4 regions of the Pseudomonas sp. 3296 genome follow, and region 1 is predicted to be linked to each of the others. Evidence: predicted binding sites of a transcription regulator. Region 1 holds the regulator's gene; each other region holds the start of a gene.
What was found. The regulator FliA, encoded in region 1, starts transcription of late flagellar genes. The targets are predictions, from matches to a motif close to CTAAAGTTTNNNNNNNNNNNGCCGNTAA.
Positions count from the first base shown of each region.

Region 2: the regulator FliA is predicted to act here: its motif matches at 1,708-1,735, upstream of motA (flagellar motor stator protein MotA).
Region 3: the regulator FliA is predicted to act here: its motif matches at 2,577-2,604, upstream of J2X66_RS21000 (methyl-accepting chemotaxis protein).
Region 4: the regulator FliA is predicted to act here: its motif matches at 1,453-1,480, upstream of J2X66_RS06690 (methyl-accepting chemotaxis protein).

Region 1 is NZ_JAVDUY010000001.1:842,137-846,664, reverse strand. Features, by position in the region: gene flhF (flagellar biosynthesis protein FlhF) at 1-894, shown strand, start outside; gene fleN (flagellar synthesis regulator FleN) at 1,011-1,841, shown strand; gene fliA (RNA polymerase sigma factor FliA) at 1,838-2,578, shown strand; gene J2X66_RS04040 (chemotaxis response regulator CheY) at 2,746-3,117, shown strand; gene J2X66_RS04035 (protein phosphatase CheZ) at 3,140-3,928, shown strand; gene J2X66_RS04030 (chemotaxis protein CheA) at 3,983-4,528, shown strand, end outside.
Region 2 is NZ_JAVDUY010000006.1:359,745-364,272, forward strand. Features, by position in the region: gene J2X66_RS18335 (rhodanese-like domain-containing protein) at 1-56, opposite strand, end outside; gene J2X66_RS18340 (HDOD domain-containing protein) at 99-1,637, opposite strand; gene motA (flagellar motor stator protein MotA) at 1,804-2,655, shown strand; gene motB (flagellar motor protein MotB) at 2,659-3,702, shown strand; gene J2X66_RS18355 (toll/interleukin-1 receptor domain-containing protein) at 3,745-4,230, opposite strand; gene J2X66_RS18360 (caspase family protein) at 4,230-4,528, opposite strand, start outside.
Region 3 is NZ_JAVDUY010000007.1:355,336-359,863, forward strand. Features, by position in the region: gene J2X66_RS20990 (sugar diacid recognition domain-containing protein) at 1-1,108, shown strand, start outside; gene J2X66_RS20995 (glycerate kinase) at 1,285-2,418, shown strand; gene J2X66_RS21000 (methyl-accepting chemotaxis protein) at 2,725-4,350, shown strand; gene J2X66_RS21005 (hypothetical protein) at 4,457-4,528, opposite strand, start outside.
Region 4 is NZ_JAVDUY010000002.1:480,836-485,363, reverse strand. Features, by position in the region: gene J2X66_RS06700 (NorM family multidrug efflux MATE transporter) at 1-323, opposite strand, end outside; gene J2X66_RS06695 (LysR substrate-binding domain-containing protein) at 482-1,402, shown strand; gene J2X66_RS06690 (methyl-accepting chemotaxis protein) at 1,592-3,568, shown strand; gene J2X66_RS06685 (VWA domain-containing protein) at 3,707-4,528, opposite strand, start outside.

The DNA.
Region 1 (4,528 bases):
CTGATGGAAGTACAGCTCGGTTCGCTGGCCTGGAATCAGCTGCAAGGCAGCCGGCCGGCCCAGGCCAACCTTTGGCGTCGCCTGCAACGCATCGGCCTGTCCGGCCCGTTGTCGCGCGATCTGCTGGCCATGATCGGTGATATCGATGAGCCTCGTCAGGCCTGGCGCATGTTGCTGGCGCATCTGGCGCGGATGATTGCCACACCGGAAGTCGAGCCACTGGAAGAGGGCGGCGTGATTGCCATGGTCGGCCCTGCCGGCATGGGCAAGACCACCACCCTGGCCAAGCTCGCGGCCCGTTACGTGCTCAAGTACGGCGCGCAGAACATCGCGCTGGTGAGCATGGACAGCTTTCGCATTGGCGCCCAGGAGCAGCTCAAGACGCTGGGGCGCATTCTCAATGTGTCGGTGACCCACGTCGATCCGGGCCAGTCGCTGGTTCAGGCGCTGGAGCCACTGCTGCGCAAACGCGTGGTGCTGATCGATACCGCAGGCCTTCAGGCCAGCGATCCGGCCCTGCGCATGCAGCTCGAAAGCCTGGCCGGGCGTGGCATCAAATCAAAAAATTACCTGGTGCTCGCAACCACCAGCCAAAAACAGGTTCTAACAGCCGCTTATCACAGTTACAAGCGCTGCGGGCTCGCTGGCTGCATCCTGACTAAACTGGATGAAACGGCAAGTCTGGGCGAGGTGCTGAGCCTGGCGATCAGTCATGAATTGCCGGTGGCGTACCTGACCGATGGCCCGCGGATTCCGGATGATTTGCATCTGCCGCGCCGTCATCAATTGGTCAGTCGCGCCGTGAGCGTGCAAATGCAGGAAGAACCCAGCGAAGAAGCCATGGCTGATATGTTCGCTGATATTTACCACAGCCCGACCAAGCAGGTTGGCTAAGGTAGTCATGAACAGTTTTTGTACCTACATCGATGGTCTGCCATGCATTGTTCCATTTGTGAACGCGCAGCCAGTAATGTGGCCTCCGTCTATGCAAGACAAGGTAAAGAAATAACATGGGCAGCATGCATCCCGTACAGGTGATCGCGGTGACCGGCGGCAAAGGTGGCGTCGGCAAGACTAACGTGTCAGTGAATTTGTCGCTGGCCCTGGCTGAACTCGGCCGTCGCGTCATGCTGTTGGACGCTGACCTGGGCCTGGCGAACGTCGACGTCCTGTTGGGACTGACACCCAAACGTACCCTGGCCGACGTGATCGAAGGCCGCTGCGAGCTGCGCGACGTTCTGTTGCAGGGCCCGGGCGGTATTCGAATTGTTCCGGCCGCATCCGGCACCCAGAGCATGGTTCATTTGAGCCCGGCTCAACACGCCGGCCTGATCCAGGCGTTCAGCGACATCGGCGACAACCTCGACGTATTGGTGATCGACACCGCTGCGGGCATAGGTGACTCGGTAGTCAGTTTTGTTCGCGCAGCGCAAGAAGTCTTGCTCGTGGTCTGCGACGAGCCGACCTCGATCACCGACGCCTACGCGTTGATCAAACTGCTTAACCGCGACTACGGCATGAACCGCTTCCGTGTCCTGGCCAACATGGCCCAGAGCCCGCAAGAAGGTCGCAACCTGTTCGCCAAGTTGACCAAGGTCACCGACCGCTTTCTCGACGTTGCCTTGCAATACGTCGGCGCGGTGCCTTACGACGAAAGCGTGCGCAAGGCTGTGCAGAAACAACGTGCCGTGTATGAAGCCTTCCCGCGTTCCAAGTGCGCCCTGGCGTTCAAGGCCATCGCGCAGAAAGTTGATACCTGGCCGCTGCCTGCCAACCCGCGCGGGCACCTTGAGTTTTTCGTCGAGCGCCTCGTGCAACAGACCGCAGGACCCGTTCTATGACAGCCAGTGGCTACAACCTCTACAAGAAGTCGGCACGTGACGCGCAGTACGAGCTGATCGAGCGTTACGCGCCACTGGTCAAACGCATTGCTTACCACTTGCTGGCCCGTCTGCCGGCCAGTGTCCAGGTTGAAGACCTGATCCAGGCCGGGATGATCGGCCTGCTTGAAGTGTCGACCAAATACGACGCCAGCAAAGGCGCCAGTTTCGAGACGTACGCGGGCATACGAATCCGCGGCGCCATGCTTGATGAAGTACGCAAGGGGGACTGGGCGCCACGTTCGGTCCACCGAAATACCCGTATGGTCAGTGACGCAATTCGCTCTATTGAAGCTAAAACCGGCCGTGACGCTAAAGATCACGAGGTTGCGGCCGAACTCCAATTGAGTCTCGACGATTATTACGGGATTTTGAACGACACCCTGGGCAGCCGCTTATTCAGTTTCGACGATCTGTTGCAGGACGGCGAACACGAAGGGCTGCACGAGGATGGCGCGAGTGCACATCTGGAGCCGTCACGCGATCTGGAAGATGAACGCTTCCAGGCGGCGCTGGCGGACGCGATTGCCAATTTGCCGGAGCGTGAGCGACTGGTGTTGGCGCTGTACTACGACGAAGAGTTGAATCTCAAGGAAATCGGTGAGGTCCTGGGGGTCAGCGAATCGCGGGTCAGCCAGTTACACAGCCAGTGCGCGGCCCGTTTGCGGGGGCGTTTGGGGGAGTGGCGAGCGCGCTGAAGGCAGTGTGGGGACACTGCGAACGGGGCTGGTGCGGATTTGAACGGCACCGGTCGCGATCTGTTGTGCTCCAGACAGTCATCGAGTGAATTGCCGGATTGATTGAAATGGCGCGTCCAGGTGCTGGGCGCGTTTAAGACTGCTTGGAGGTCGAATTGGACAAGAACATGAAAATCCTCATCGTTGATGACTTCTCAACGATGCGGCGGATCATAAAAAACCTGTTGCGTGACCTTGGGTTCACCAACACGGTCGAGGCTGACGATGGCACTACCGCCATTCCGGTTCTCAACAGCGGGAGCATCGACTTTCTGGTAACGGACTGGAACATGCCTGGCATGACCGGTATCGATCTGCTGCGCCACGTGCGCGCCGATGAAAAGCTCAAGCACCTGCCGGTGTTGATGGTGACCGCTGAAGCCAAGCGCGAGCAGATCATCGAAGCGGCCCAGGCCGGTGTAAACGGCTATGTGGTCAAACCCTTCACGGCCCAGGCGTTGAAAGAAAAAATCGAGAAGATTTTCGAACGCATCGGTTGATCCACTGCGCCACGGGGGAGCTATGGAGCATAAAGAATCTTCACAGGGCGATTTTGAATCGACCCTGAAAAAACATGCCGTCGAACTGGTCGCCAGCCTTGAAAAAGGCAGGTTCGGCGAGGCTGTGCAACTGATCCATGAGCTCAATCAGACCCGTGACCGTGGCCTGTATCAGGAAGTGGGCAAGCTCACTCGCGAGCTGCACAGCGCGATCGTCAATTTCCAGATTGACCCGAACATGCCGCAAGCCGAGGAAGTGTCGCAGATCACGGACGCCACCGAGCGCCTGGGGTATGTGGTCAAGCTGACCGAGGCCGCGGCCAACCGCACCATGGACCTGGTGGAAAGCGCCACGCCGCTGGTCAACAGCCTGAGCGAAGAAGCCCAGGCGTTGAGCACGGACTGGGGCCGGTTCATGCGTCGCGAAGTCGGGGCTGAAGAGTTCCGTGAGCTGGCCCGCCGCGTCGACGGTTTCCTGACACGCAGCACCGAGGACAACCGCACGGTGTCGAGCAACCTCAACGACATCCTGCTGGCTCAGGATTACCAGGACCTCACCGGTCAGGTGATCAAGCGCGTGACCCAGTTGGTCACCGAAGTTGAAAGCAATTTGCTCAAGCTCGTCCTCATGGCCAGCCAGGTAGACCGCTTTGCGGGTATCGAACATGACCGTGAATCGATGCTCGCCGAAAAAGATCCACAAAAACATCTCTCTCAGGGTGAAGGTCCGCAGATTCATGCCGATAAAAGAGAAGACGTTGTGTCCGGTCAGGACGATGTGGACGATTTGCTATCCAGCCTGGGATTTTAGCGTTTCAGCATTCTAGGTTTTTTAGGTTTTTAGACCTGTAGGAGCACCCCCTTAATGAGCTTCGGCGCCGATGAAGAGATCCTTCAGGATTTCCTGGTTGAGGCCGGCGAGATTCTAGAGCAACTGTCCGAACAACTGGTCGAGCTGGAAAGCCGACCGGATGATGCGGACTTGCTCAATGCAATTTTTCGCGGTTTTCACACTGTAAAAGGGGGCGCCGGCTTCCTCCAGCTCAACGAGCTGGTGGAGTGCTGCCACATCGCCGAGAACGTGTTCGACATCCTGCGCAAGGGTGAGCGTCGCGTCGATTCGGAACTGATGGACGTGGTCCTCGAAGCGCTCGACGCGGTGAACAGCATGTTCGGCGAAGTCCGCGAGCGCAGCCCCGTGACGGCGGCGACACCTGAATTGCTGGAGGCCCTGGCCCGTCTGGCCGAGCCGCAAACAGCAGATGAAGCTGCTCCGGTGGCTCACGTGGCTGAAGCGCCTGCCGCCGAAAGCGAATCGGGCGACATCACCGATAACGAATTCGAACAACTGCTGGACTCGCTGAACGCCGTCAAGGCTCAGGCCGAAGCACCCGTGGCTGCAGCACCGACG
Region 2 (4,528 bases), on a different contig from region 1:
CGAGGGAGCAAGTCGCTCGGCTCGATCACCAGCGGCAAGCCAGAGAAGTCAGACATGTGAGGTCTCCAGGGCACAAAAGGGAGGATTGTAGCGCAGCGTCATTGGCCGCGGTGGCTAAAGGTGTTCAAGGCTTTCTCAATGCACTGCGCGGTTTTGCCGAAGGCTTGCACGGTGATTTCCGAGAACGGCCCGCCGCCCTGATCCGCCACTACCACCATGATCACCCGACCATTGTTGACCAGTGAGCGCAGGATCAAGTGTTCGCCACGGAACTGCGCGCGCAGGTTGCCAGGCAACAGCGCCGAGAACTGCGTGGTGTTGGCCGGTGTCAGGCGCACTTGGGCCTGTTGCGAGAGCAAACGTTGCAGCACGGAGCTTTGGCTCACCGCGAAATTCAGCCCGACCGCTTCTGCTGGCAAACCGGCGGTCTGATGCACCCGCAGATTGGCGTGCGTGCGATCAGCCATCAAGATCATGACGCGACGCATGCCGCACGCGACCAGAGCGTCCCGGGCGGAGGTGGTCAAGTGCATCGCGTTGGTGAAGGGGCTTGGCTCCACCAGCAACTCGGCGCATTGGCTGCGCCACTTCACCAGGTCTTCGGTGGTCGGCGCCGGGGCCGGCAGCAAGGCGGCGTGGACCCGGTGCATGCCCCACGGCCAGAGCAGCGAAACAGCGGGGTGCCAGAGGTCCGGCATGGCATGCAGTCGGGCGCTGTTGGCGGCCTGTTGGTGCAATTGCTGCTGCACCTCGGCCATGGGTATTTGCAGGTAAAGGCTGGTCAGGTATTGCCAGCGCTCGCTGTGCGGACTGTCCCACGCCTGTTGGGCCGACAGCGCCAGACCGTTGGCCAGCAACACGGTATTGGCCGGCTGATTGAGCCAGCGGCGCAGGGTCGGATCATCATCGAGGCGGTTTTGCTGGCGCAAGGGATGATCACTGTCGCGGGCAATGCGCAGCACTTTGACCAGTTCTCGCTGTTCGGTCAGCAGCAAGCGATAACCCTGTTCTACCCAGATCGGCAGGCGCCAGATGGTCACCAGGGCCTGGCAAATATCCAGCAGGCGCACGCCGAACAACTGTTTTTCGACCTTGCGCGCCGACTCGCCTTTATGGATGACCCGCAGTTCCCATTCCTCGAGCAATTGCGGATAGGTCAACGCCATCGGCCACAGCGGCGAGAGCAACAGCAGACTGCCCCAATGTATGTCCTGCCACAGCCGCGCCAGGCGACTGGCAAAAAAACCATTGGCCTGTTGCGTCGCGTGTTGGCTGATCAATTGCAACTGGCGCAAGGCAAGCGGGATTTGCATTTGGGGTTCGGCGGGGAGGCGGGCGAGCAGTTCTTCGGTGCGTTTCAAGCCGAGGCGATTGATCGCCACTTCCAGGTTTTCCGCAGGCTCGGTCATGCTGCCGTGGGTATGACGGTTGGCTTCACGAATGATGCTCAAGGCCAGGGCCGGGCTGTCTTGCATCAGTTCGGCGATATCACGCAGCGAGCTGCGGTTATCGGCGATAGCCCTGCAGACACGGTCATGGCTGTCTTGCGGAACCGGCAGGCGCACGCCATCGAGAAGCTTGACCCAGCCTTCTAGAGTGGTCGGTTTTTGAGTGGGAATGTTCGTCTGGTTAGCCATGGTTGGACGCAATCTTCGTCTGCATTACCTATGCCCGGAGTAGGCTAAATTAGCTTTTCGCTTGAACGGGCTATAGTCTGGCGCAGTTTTGCCGATAAGGAGAAGAAGAGATTTTTCGACCTCCGAATATGACCTTGAACCCGACTCAGTAAGTGCTCTCCTACCTATGGCTAAAATTCTCGGCATCATTGTCGTATTCGCGAGCGTGCTCGGCGGGTACGTGCTCTCCCACGGCAAGATTGCTGCCCTTATCCAGCCTTTCGAGGTGATGATTATCGGTGGTGCAGCCTTTGGCGCATTCCTGCAAGCCAACCCTGGCCACATGGTCAAAAACGTTCTGAAGAAAGCCTTCGGGATGTTCAGCTCGCGCTTCAACCACACCTTTTACCTTGAAGTGCTGGGGCTGATTTACGAGATCCTCAACAAGAGCCGCCGCGAAGGCATGATGGCCATCGAAGGCGACATCGAAGATGCTGCCGCGAGCCCGATTTTCGCCAAGTACCCGGCGGTGCTCAAAGATGACCGCATGACCGCGTACATCTGCGATTACCTGCGCATCATGTCCTCCGGCAACATGGCTCCCCATGAGCTGGAAGGCCTGTTCGACATGGAACTGACCAGCCTCAAGGAAGACCTCGATCACCCGTCCCACGCGGTGAACGGCATCGCTGACGCCATGCCGGGCTTCGGTATCGTCGCGGCGGTACTGGGTATCGTGGTGACCATGGCCTCCCTGGGTGAAAGTGATCAGAAAATGATTGGCGTGCACGTAGGTGCGGCATTGGTCGGTACCTTCTTCGGTATTCTCGCGGCGTACGGTTTCTTTGGCCCGCTGGCCCATGCCCTGGCCCACGATGCCAAGGAAGAACTGAACGTCTACGAGGCCATCAAGGCTTCGCTGGTGGCTTCGGCGTCCGGCATGCCGCCATCGCTGGCCGTGGAATTCGGTCGCAAGGTTCTGTACCCGGCGCACCGTCCTAGCTTCGCTGAGCTGGAACAAGCGGTTCGCGGTCGCTAAATCATGGAAAATAACCAGCCGATAATTATCAAACGCGTCAAAAAGTACGCGGGCGGGCATCACGGGGGCTCCTGGAAAATCGCCTTCGCGGATTTCGCGACGGCGATGATGGCGTTCTTCCTGGTGCTGTGGTTGCTGTCCACCGCCACCCCGGAACAGAAGATCGCCATCGCCGGTTACTTCAAAGACCCGGTCGGCTTTACCGAAAGTGGCACGCCGTTCATTATCGATCTGGGCGGCTCCCCGACTCTGGCGCCGGAGAAAACCCTCAACCCTGAGGTGAAGTCCCAGCCGCAGCCAGACCGGGTCACCGTCGACACCGAACAGGTTGAAGGCATGGCCGAGCAGGTCGAGAAGGAACGCCTGGAACTGTTGCTGCAAGAATTGCAGAACAAGGTTGACGAAAATCCGCAGCTGCAGAAATTCAAGGACCAGATTCTCTTCGAGATCACCCAGGACGGTTTGCGCATCCAGATCATGGACGCCGAAAACCGCCCGATGTTCGACTCCGGCAGTGCGCGTCTGAAACCGTACTTCGAAGACATCCTGCTGGCCATGGCCGACACCATCAAAGCGGTGCCGAACAAGATCAGCATCAGCGGCCACACCGATGCCAAGCCGTATTCGGGCACCGGCGATTTCGGCAACTGGGAGCTCTCGGCCAACCGTGCCAACGCCGCTCGCCGTGCGTTGGTCGCCGGCAGCTATCCGGATCAACAGGTCGCGCGGGTGGTCGGTTATGCCTCCTCGGCACTGTTCGACCGCGAGAACCCGTTCAATCCGGTCAACCGCCGCATCGACATTGTGGTGCTGACCAAGAAAGCGCAAAAGGCTATCGAAGGTTCGCAAGGTGCAGAGCCCGCGCCAGAGCCGGCGCCAGCCCCCGCGGCACAAGGGCAGGGCGGCCCGGGCGAAGTGCCGGCCAAGCCAGTCGATCCGAACGCCTTGCCGGCGGACAAAGAACCGCTGCCGGCCCATGAGCTTCGCGAGCGCCTGAACATCTTCGAAAACCCGGCACCGAAACCGGCTGAACCGCCGAAGCAGTGACCGACAAAAAAGCCGACAGCAATGTCGGCTTTTTTGTGTCTGTCAGAAACCCCGTCGAATCCGGTTCTTGAGCTGGTCGTGGAACAACTCGGCATCACGCCGGTAAGTGCCGCGAACGGATTCGCTGAACGACTCCAGCCCTATTGAGCGTTTGGTGATGACCTCCTCGCGATAGGCATCGATAAAGAAGTTGATATCGTTCTCACCGCTCAACTTCGGCCATTTATCGAGGTACAACGGCAGTGCGCTGGGGCCGATCTTGTACGAGCAGATCCGGCGGTTGCTGATGGTCGCTTCGCCAATTTCGAACGGCACCCACCACGACTGCGCGGTCTGCTCCGAAACCACCGCCATCAAGTGCGTGCATTCGGTGATGTTGCGGGTGATGACGGTGGTGATGTCTTCGGTGGTTTGCGATTCCGCGTCCAGCACATCGAGGTAGGTCTTGATGTTGGCCTGCGTCAGGCGCGTATTGATGGCCATCGCGTGGGCGCGGTCAGTGTGGCGGTAGCTGATAAACACAGGCATCAGAAATGTCCTTTGATCGCGAGGTCGCGGTAGTAAACGCCGAGGGCGGTCAGGCGGCAGCCGGTGGAGTGCAGGGCGGCGTAGTACATGTGCTCGGCGTCTACCGGTTCGATCAGGCTGTGGCGGTTGCACTTTTGCAGTTGCTTGAAGATGTCGCCGTTGTCGGGATCGAACGTGGCCTCGGTGGGTTCGTAGCTGGGGTCCAGGGGGAACACATAGCTCGGTTCCGGGAACCAGTCCTTGAGCTTACGCAAGGTTTCCTCGGCAATCAGCGGCGTCACTTCCCGCAGCGGGACAA
Region 3 (4,528 bases), on a different contig from region 1:
CGAACTCGATCACGACCTGGCCCAGGACATCGTCGACCGGGCGATGGCCATCCTGCCGTACAACGTCAACGTGATGGACAGCCAGGGATTGATTCTCGGCAGCGGCGAACCTGAGCGCATCAACACCCGCCACGAGGGCGCACAATTGGTGCTGGCCAACGGGCGGGTGGTGGAAATCGACGCGCAAACGGCGATGCATCTCAAGGGTGTGCAACCGGGAATCAACCTGCCGCTGCTGCTGGATGGGCGCTTGATTGGCGTGCTCGGCATCACCGGCGAGCCCGAGCCATTGCGTACCTACGCCGAGCTGGTGCGGATGACCGCCGAGATGCTGGTCGGCCAGCGCAATCAGCAGGCCGACCAGCAATGGCGGCGTCAGCGTTGTGACGATCTGCTCGCGTTGCTGCTGAGCGAGGCGGGGGACTCGCCACGCTTGCTCGATGAGGCGCAGCAATTGGGGCTCAAGCCGCAGATGACGCGGGTGCCTTATCTGTTTGAACTGGGCTTGGAATACGGCCCGGCGCAAACCGTTGAAGCGCTGAGCGCCTGGCTGACCTCGCGTTACCCGGACAGTTGGTGCGTGAGTTCGGCGAAGTCGTCGTTGCTGTGGTGCCGGCCGGCCTCGCAATCGATCGAGAATGATCGACTGCTGGAAAAACTCGACGGCTTGGGCTGGAATATTCTGCGCATTGCTGTGGGCGGGCAGGCGGATGGCTTGTCGGGGCTGCGGCGCTGCTACCGGCGGGTTGGCGACTTGCTGGCGTATGGGCGCGATGTGTTGCCGCGTTCGCGTTTGCTGACGCTCACTCGGTATCGACTGCCAGTGATGCTGTGGCGGCATCGTAACGACGATGCGCTGGACGAATTGCTCAAGCCGTTGCGTAAAGTCATCGCCAAGGATAGTAACGGCCAACTGTTGGCGACCTTGCGCAGCTGGTGTGATCACGATGGGCAGAGCCAGGCGTGTGCCGATGCGTTGGGGATTCATCGCAATAGCTTGCGGTATCGGATGGAGCGGATTGCGGAGTTGAGTGGGGTTGATCCGCTGAAACTGGACGGCATGCTCGCGCTTTACCTCGGCGTCCAGCTTTTGCCCCAAACCGACTGACCGAACACAACCCCTGTGGCCGCTGCCTCGCAGTCTCGACAGCTGCTACAACTCAGTGTGTAGCTGCACGGCTTTGTGAAAATGAACAATAAACGCCACACCCGCTTGTGCAGCGGACTGGCGTTATTGTTTGGGGCTACTGGCAGCATGGAGCGCATTGGAACTGGAGAATTCGCATGAAAATCGTCATCGCCCCCGATTCGTTTAAGGACAGCCTCAGCGCCCAAGGCGTGGCCGACGCCATTGCATTGGGGCTGGCAGACGTCTGGCCGGACGCGCACTTGGTCAAATGCCCGATGGCCGACGGCGGCGAAGGCACGGTCGAATCGATTCTGGCCGCGTGCGAAGGCGAATGGCGCCGCACGAAGGTGCGCGGTCCACTCGGTGCAACCATCGACGCCGCCTGGGGCTGGCTGCCGCACAACCAAACCGCGATCATCGAAATGGCCGAGGCCAGTGGTCTGCAACTGGTTCCGCCGGGCAAACGCGACGCGTGCACCAGCAGCACCTTCGGCACCGGGGAGCTCATTCGCGCGGCACTCGATGCCGGTGCGCAACGGGTGATTCTGGCAATTGGTGGGAGCGCCACCAACGATGGTGGTGCCGGGACCATGCAGGCGCTGGGCGTGAAGTTGCTGGATGCGCAGGGGCAAACCCTGGCACCGGGCGGTTTGGCGTTGGCGCAACTGGATCGCATTGATCTGAGCGGCATGGATTCGCGCCTGAGCGGCGTGCGTTTTGACATTGCTGCCGACGTTAACAATCCCCTGTGCGGCCCTCACGGCGCTTCGGCGATTTTCGGCCCGCAGAAAGGCGCATCGCCCGAGCAAGTCCAGAAACTGGATAACGCGCTGGGGCACTTTGCCGAACTGTGTGCGCGTGCGTTGGGTCACGACGTCAAGGACGAGCCGGGCAGTGGGGCGGCTGGCGGTCTGGGATTTGCTGCCAAGGCGTTTCTCGGCGCGCAGTTCCAGGCCGGTGTGGACGTGGTTGCAGAATTGGTCGGCTTGGCGCAAGCGGTGCAGGGCGCCGACCTGGTGATTACCGGCGAAGGGCGTTTCGATGCGCAGACCTTGCGCGGCAAGACGCCGTTCGGCGTGGCGCGCATTGCCCGGCAGCAAGGCGTGCCGGTGATCGTGATCGCGGGCACGTTGGGCGAAGGTTATCAGGCTTTGTACGAGTACGGCATCGATGCGGCGTTTGCCTTGGCCAGTGGACCGATGACGCTGGAACAGGCGTGCGCCGAGGCGCCACGGTTATTGCAAGATCGCGCGAGCGACATCGCACGGGTCTGGCGAATCGCTAAGTAGCCGCTGTCGAGCCTGCGAGGCTGCGTTTGAGTGCGCAGCAGTCGCAGGATCTAAAAAGCGCGACCGCTTCGCAGTCGAACGCGGCCTTAGGCAGCTGTTACAGGGATTGTGTTTCATGAGTGAAACACTCATCCCCCGAAATATATTTGCACAGCCCCCGCAAAATTCCTCATCCCCGGCCGATACAGCCTATAGACGCTCACACACCCGATTCGACAGTGGCGCCGAGCTGAAGGTACGGACCAATGCCCCTTCAGTGATTTCCGGCAAGGATGCTCGCAGCCTCAATCACCCGAGAATCCACCTATGTCACTGCGTAATCTGAACATCGCGCCTCGCGCCTTCCTCGGTTTTGCTTTCATTGCCTTGCTCGTCATCGTGCTGGGTGTGTTTGCCGTGAACCGTATGTCGATCATCCGTCAATCCTCGATCGACATGAGCAGTACCCAACTGCCCAGCGTCAGCTACCTGGGCAATGTCACCGAAAATATTCTGCGCATGCGCATTTTGTCGTTCCGGATTCTTGTCAACCGTGAACCGGCCAGCCTGCAGGAAGCCGAAACCCGCATTGCCGTGCTCACCGACAAGGCGCGCAAGGCGCAGGCCAGCTATGCCGAGTTGCCGGCAGGCCCGGACGAAGCGGCGCTGTATAAAGTGTTCAGCGCGACGCTGGACAATTACATGCAGGCACAGCGCGAAATGATGGACCTTTCGCGTCAGAACAAGGTTGATGAGATGCGCACCTTGATCAATACGCGGATCAAGGACGGCACCGACCTGATGGGCGAACAGCTGAATAAGCTGGTGGCCTATAACAATGAGGCTGCGAAAATGGCCGGTGTCACCGCCGAAGATAACTACAACACCGCTGTGTACGGCATCATTCTGGTAGCGGTGCTGGCGTCGCTTATGACTGTGCTGCTGGCCTGGCTGCTGACCCGCAGCATCGTCACCCCGCTGAACCGCGCGGTGCAGGCGGCCGAAACCATCGCCGGTGGCAACCTGACCAAAGTCATCGAGATTGACGGCAAGGACGAACCGGCCCGTTTGCTCGGCGCCTTGGCGGCCATGCAAACCAACCTGCGCAAAACCATCGAACAGATCGCCGGTTCTGCCACGCAACTGGGCGCCGCCGCAGAGGAACTCAGCACCGTGACCGAGGAAGCCTCGCGCGGCCTGCAACAGCAAAACAACGAAATCGAACAAGCCGCCACCGCCGTCAACGAAATGACCGCCGCCGTGGAAGAGGTCGCGCGCAACGCGGTGTCGACCTCGGAAGCTTCCAGCCAGTCGACCCAGGCTGCTCGCGAAGGCCGTGACCGGGTAGTGGAAACCGTCAACGCGATCCAGACCATGACCCACGACGTACAAAACACCTCGGTGATGATCGAAGGGCTGGCCGCGCAGGGCCGTGATATCGGCAAGGTACTGGACGTGATCCGCGCCATCGCCGAACAAACCAACCTCTTGGCACTCAACGCTGCCATCGAAGCCGCCCGTGCCGGTGAAGCCGGACGAGGTTTCGCCGTGGTGGCAGACGAGGTGCGGGCATTGGCTCATCGCACCGCGCAATCGACTCAGGAAATCGAAAAAATGGTCGCCGGCATTCAGAACGGCACCGGCGAAGCGGTTTCGTCGATGCAGCAAAGCAATCAGCGAACCCAAAGCACCCTGGAAATGGCCCGGGCCGCCGGAGTGGCACTGGAGCAAATTACCCAGTCGATCCATTTGATCAACGAACGCAACCTGGTGATCGCCAGCGCGTCGGAAGAGCAAGCCCAGGTGTCCCGCGAGGTCGACCGCAACCTGGTGAACATTCGCGACCTGGCTACGCAGTCGGCGACCGGCGCCAACCAGACTAGCGTCGCCACCCATGAACTGTCGCGCCTGGCGGTTGATTTGAATGCGATGGTTGCGCGTTTCGTGATTTGAATCGTTGAGTCGAAGCAGAGGCATAAAATTGGAGCCGTTTTGTGCTCCAATTTTAATTTGCCGTGCGGTTCTAAGTTTGAGAAATGACCCTATAGCCTATTTGCATTTACATGCCCTTTACTGTGACGTTTTGAATGAGCGACACTGGCGACTCTGACGATTTCGGCGACTCTGGCGA
Region 4 (4,528 bases), on a different contig from region 1:
CACAGCAGCAGCCCGGCCACCAAGGCCATCAACCACGCCAGCCACAATCCGGCCTGGGTCAGTCGTGCCGCGCCGATAATGTCACCTGCACCCTGACGAATCGCCACCAAGGTGCCGACCGCCGCAATCACGCCGATGCAGAAAATCGACACGAACGAGTACGTCGCCGCCCCCAGACCACCGCCGGCCAACGCTTCGGGGCTCAGGCGCGCCATCATCAAGGTGTCGGTGAGGACCATCAGCATGTGCGCCAACTGCGAGGCAATCAGCGGGCCCGCCAGCCGCAGGATGGCCCAGAGTTCAATACGCGCTGGATGCTTCATGGTCATCACGCTCAATTATCAAAGAGGACTGCAAAGCGTCGATTCTCGGCGCTTCACAGGGTTTGCACAAAGGGATAAAAAGGATGGGTAGCATGAGTCAGACTCATGCTGAACAGATTCTGCTACGGTAGCCGGATTGCGCCATAGGAGCTTTCCTCATGTCTCGTCGTCTTCCTCCCTTATATGCCTTGCGCGCATTTGAAGCGGCGGCGCGGCATAGCTCGTTCACCCGCGCGGCTGAAGAACTGTCGATCACCCAAAGCGCGGTGAGCCGGCATATCCGTACGCTCGAAGAGCATTTCGCCTGTCGGCTGTTTCACCGCAGCGGGCGCAACCTGCAACTGACCGAGTCGGCGCGGTTGATCCTGCCGGGCATTCGTGACGGTTTCACCGCCCTGGAGCGCGCCTGCAATACCTTGCGCGCCGAAGACGACATCCTGCGCATGAAAGCCCCCTCGACCCTGACCATGCGCTGGTTACTGGCGCGGCTCAGCCGTTTCCGGCACCTGCAACCGGGCAATGAAGTGCAACTGACCAGTGCCTGGATGGACATCGATTCGGTGGACTTCAATCAGGAACCGTTCGATTGCGCCGTGATCCTCAGCAGCGGGCATTTCCCGCCGGACTGGGAGGCCACGCTGCTGTTCCCCGAGGAGCTGATCCCCGTCGGCGCGCCGAATCTGCTGAACGACCAGCCGTGGGACGTCGCGCGCCTGGCCAGCACCGAGCTGCTGCACCCGACCCCTGATCGGCGTGACTGGCGCAGTTGGCTCGACCGCATGGGCCTGACCGAACAGGTCTCGCTCAAGGGCGGTCAGGTGTTCGACACCCTGGAGCTGGGCATGATCGCCGCCGCGCGGGGTTACGGTGTGTCCATGGGGGATTTGCTGATGGTGGCGGAGGATGTCGCGCAGGGGCGCTTGAGTCTGCCGTGGCCGACGGCGGTCGCCAGCGGTGAGAATTACTACCTGGTCTGGCCGAAAACCCGCCCCGGAGGTGAACGTTTGCGCCGGCTCAGCGATTTCCTGCTGGGTGAAGTCCGGGCCATGGATTTGCCCGTTGTGCAGCGTCTGAGCTGAATCGATAGAGCCCAAGCAGTAGAGGCCTTGCGCCATATCCTGGCTAATTACTCAAGTATTCAGTTTTGCCGCCGAAAATCTGCAGATGGAACCTTCGTGCAGGTTCGACGCTTTTCCCCATTATCTGGAAAATTTTGCTGAGTGCTCAGCCCGATCAAGCAGGATCAGGTTGCTCGGCCAGGAGCTGTCATGTCTCTACCCCGTGCCCGGATCGCCTCACAGCTTGGTCTTGCGCTTGCCGTGATACTGGCGATTGTCATCACTGGCAGTACCGTGTTCGCCCTGCGTTCGCTGGACACTGCCAACCTCGCCACCCGCGAAGAGCACCTGGCCAGCGAAGCCCGGTTGCTGGCCGATCAGTTGAGCACCTTTCACGGCACCTTGCGTGAAAGCACCCAGCGTCTGGCCGGTCTGTTCGAGAAGCGCTTCAGCGTCGGTCTGAGCGTGCACCCGGAGGAGCCGGTGGCCGTGGCGGGCACGCAGACCCCGGGCCTGCACCTGGGCAGCGAAGTGTTGAACAACAACTTCAAGGAAGTCGACGAGTTCAAGCAAATGACCGCCGGTGTGGCGACGTTGTTCGTGCGCAGCGGTGAAGACTTTATCCGGGTCAGCACCTCCCTGACCAAACAGGACGGCAACCGCGCCATCGGCACGTTGCTCGATCACGCTCACCCGGCGTATGCACGCTTGATGGCGGGGCAGAGCTATGTCGGTCGTGCCTTGCTGTTTGATCGCTCCTACATGACGCAATACACCCCCGTGCGCGACAGCAGCGGCAAGGTGATTGCCGTGCTCTTCGTAGGGTTCGATTACACCGACGCGCAGAACGCGCAGTTCGAGAATCTCAAGCGTTTCCGCATCGGCCAGACCGGCTCCTTAGCGTTGCTTGATGAGCAAAGCAAATGGCTGGTGCCGATTGCCGGTGTGCAAGCACTGGATCAAGCCGTCCCGGCCATCGTCGGATTGGCGAAAACGCCGGGTAAAGGCCAGTTCTGGAGCGACAAATCCGAGGATTTCTACAGCGTGGCCGTGTCGTTCGATGGCGGCCCATGGTCGGTCGTGGCGAGCATGCCAAAAGCTGAAATCAGCGCGGTGACCTGGAGTGTCGGCATTCAATTGGCCATCGGCAGCTTGCTGGCGATGCTGATCGCGGTCGGTTCAGCCGTCTGGTTGCTGCGCAGCAAACTCGCGCCGCTGGGTGATCTGGTGCGTCAGGCCGAAGCCTTGGGCGCCGGTGATTTGAGCGTGCGCCTGAACGTGTCGAGCAATGACGAGATCGGGCAACTGGCCCGTGCGTTCAACCAGATGAGCCAGGCCCTGTCGACCATGGTCGAGCACATCCGCAAAGCCTCGGCCGAGGTCAACAGCCGTGCGCAGGCCCTGTCCGGCCTGTCCGGTGGCGCCTATGAAGGGATGGAGCAGCAGTCTGGCGAGATCACCAGCATGGCCGGCGCCGTGGAAGAATTCAGCGCCACGTCCCTGAACATTGCCGACAACATGGGCAGCACTCAGCGTCTGGCCCAGGAAAACGCCCAGCAAACCCAGATCGGTCGGACCTCGATGGACGAAGCCTCAGCATCGCTGGAACAAATCGCCGGTGCGCTGAACAGCACCGCGACGGTGATCAATACACTGGGCCAGCGTTCCCAGGAAATCGGCGGCATCGTCGGCGTGATTACCGCGATTGCCGAGCAGACCAACCTGCTGGCACTGAACGCCGCCATCGAAGCGGCTCGCGCTGGTGAACAGGGCCGTGGCTTTGCGGTGGTGGCCGATGAGGTGCGTAACCTGGCGTCGCGTACCCGTCAGGCCACTGACGAGATCTCCGGGATGATCAGCAGCATCCAGCAAGAAACCGGCAACGCCATCAGCACCATGGAGCAGGGCAATGTGTTGATGCAGGAAGGTCTGTCGCGTAACGCCAATGTGGCTTCAGCCCTGGCGCGGATCGATGAGCAGAGCCGTTCGGCCGGTCAGCAGTTTGCGGCGATTACCACCGCGACTCAGGAGCAAAGCAGCACGGCGACGTTGCTGAGCAGCAACCTGCAGAGTATTGCGTTGGCGAACAGTGAGCAGCGTGAGGTGGTGTCGAACCTGGCCGTGACGGCCAAGGAGCTGGAAAGCCTGGCGGCGGACTTGCGTCAGGAGGTTGACCGGTTTCGTTGAGACGCCTTTGAAATAGCCTTTGCGAGCAAGCCACGCTCCCACAGGTTTTGTGTCGTTCCGCTCTCTTATGAACGACACAAAACCTGTGGGAGCGAGGCTTGCCCGCGATGGGCTCACCTCAGTATTCAAGCCAGGTGACTAGTCGCACTTGGCATTGCTCGACACTTCCTTGGTCGCCTGTTTCAGCTGGCTACCCAGTTCGGCCGCATTGGTGCTGTTGTAAACCCGGCCACCGGTGTTTTCAGCGATGCAGCGTGACGGGCCACCGGCGCCGATTTTCACCACGTTGACCCGCAGGCGCGGTTGTTCCCTGGCGATTCGGCGGGACACCGCGCAAGCGTCTTTCTGGCAACCGTCCTCACCGTCGACAAACATTACGATCACCGCATCGTTATTGCGCCCGTCGACCGTGCTCGCCGCGTAGGCCAGGCTGTCGGCCAGCGGCGTACCGTCGTTGGGCACCAGTCCGCGGATCCCGTTGATCAACCGCTGACGGTCGCCGAACCGGAACACGCCCTGGTCCGGTGTTCTTTCGCAACCGGCGAAGGTGATCAGGCGTGTGTCGATCTTTGGATCGAGCCCGTTGATCATGCCGGCCAGCGAGTCCTTGGCGACGTCCATGCGGCTGGGCTTGGCGAAGATTTGCCGGGTGCGGTTCACGTCCAGGTACTTGTTCATTTCATTGCCGAAGAACCAATCCTCGTCGGATTTCACCGACCTGATGTTCAAGTCCATCGAGCCCGAGGTGTCGAGTACCACCACAAATTGCGGAGGCACGGCATCCGGGGCTTTTTTACGGCACGCGTAGTTATCCAGCGTCGGGGCTGGAGGTGGCGGCGGTGGTGGCGGTGGCGGTGGCGGTGGCGGCGCGGCCGGTTTTGGTGGTGGGACCGGCTTGGGTGGCGGCACTGGTTTTGGTTCGGGCACCGGTTCTGGTTCCGGAACAGGTTCCGGTTCCAC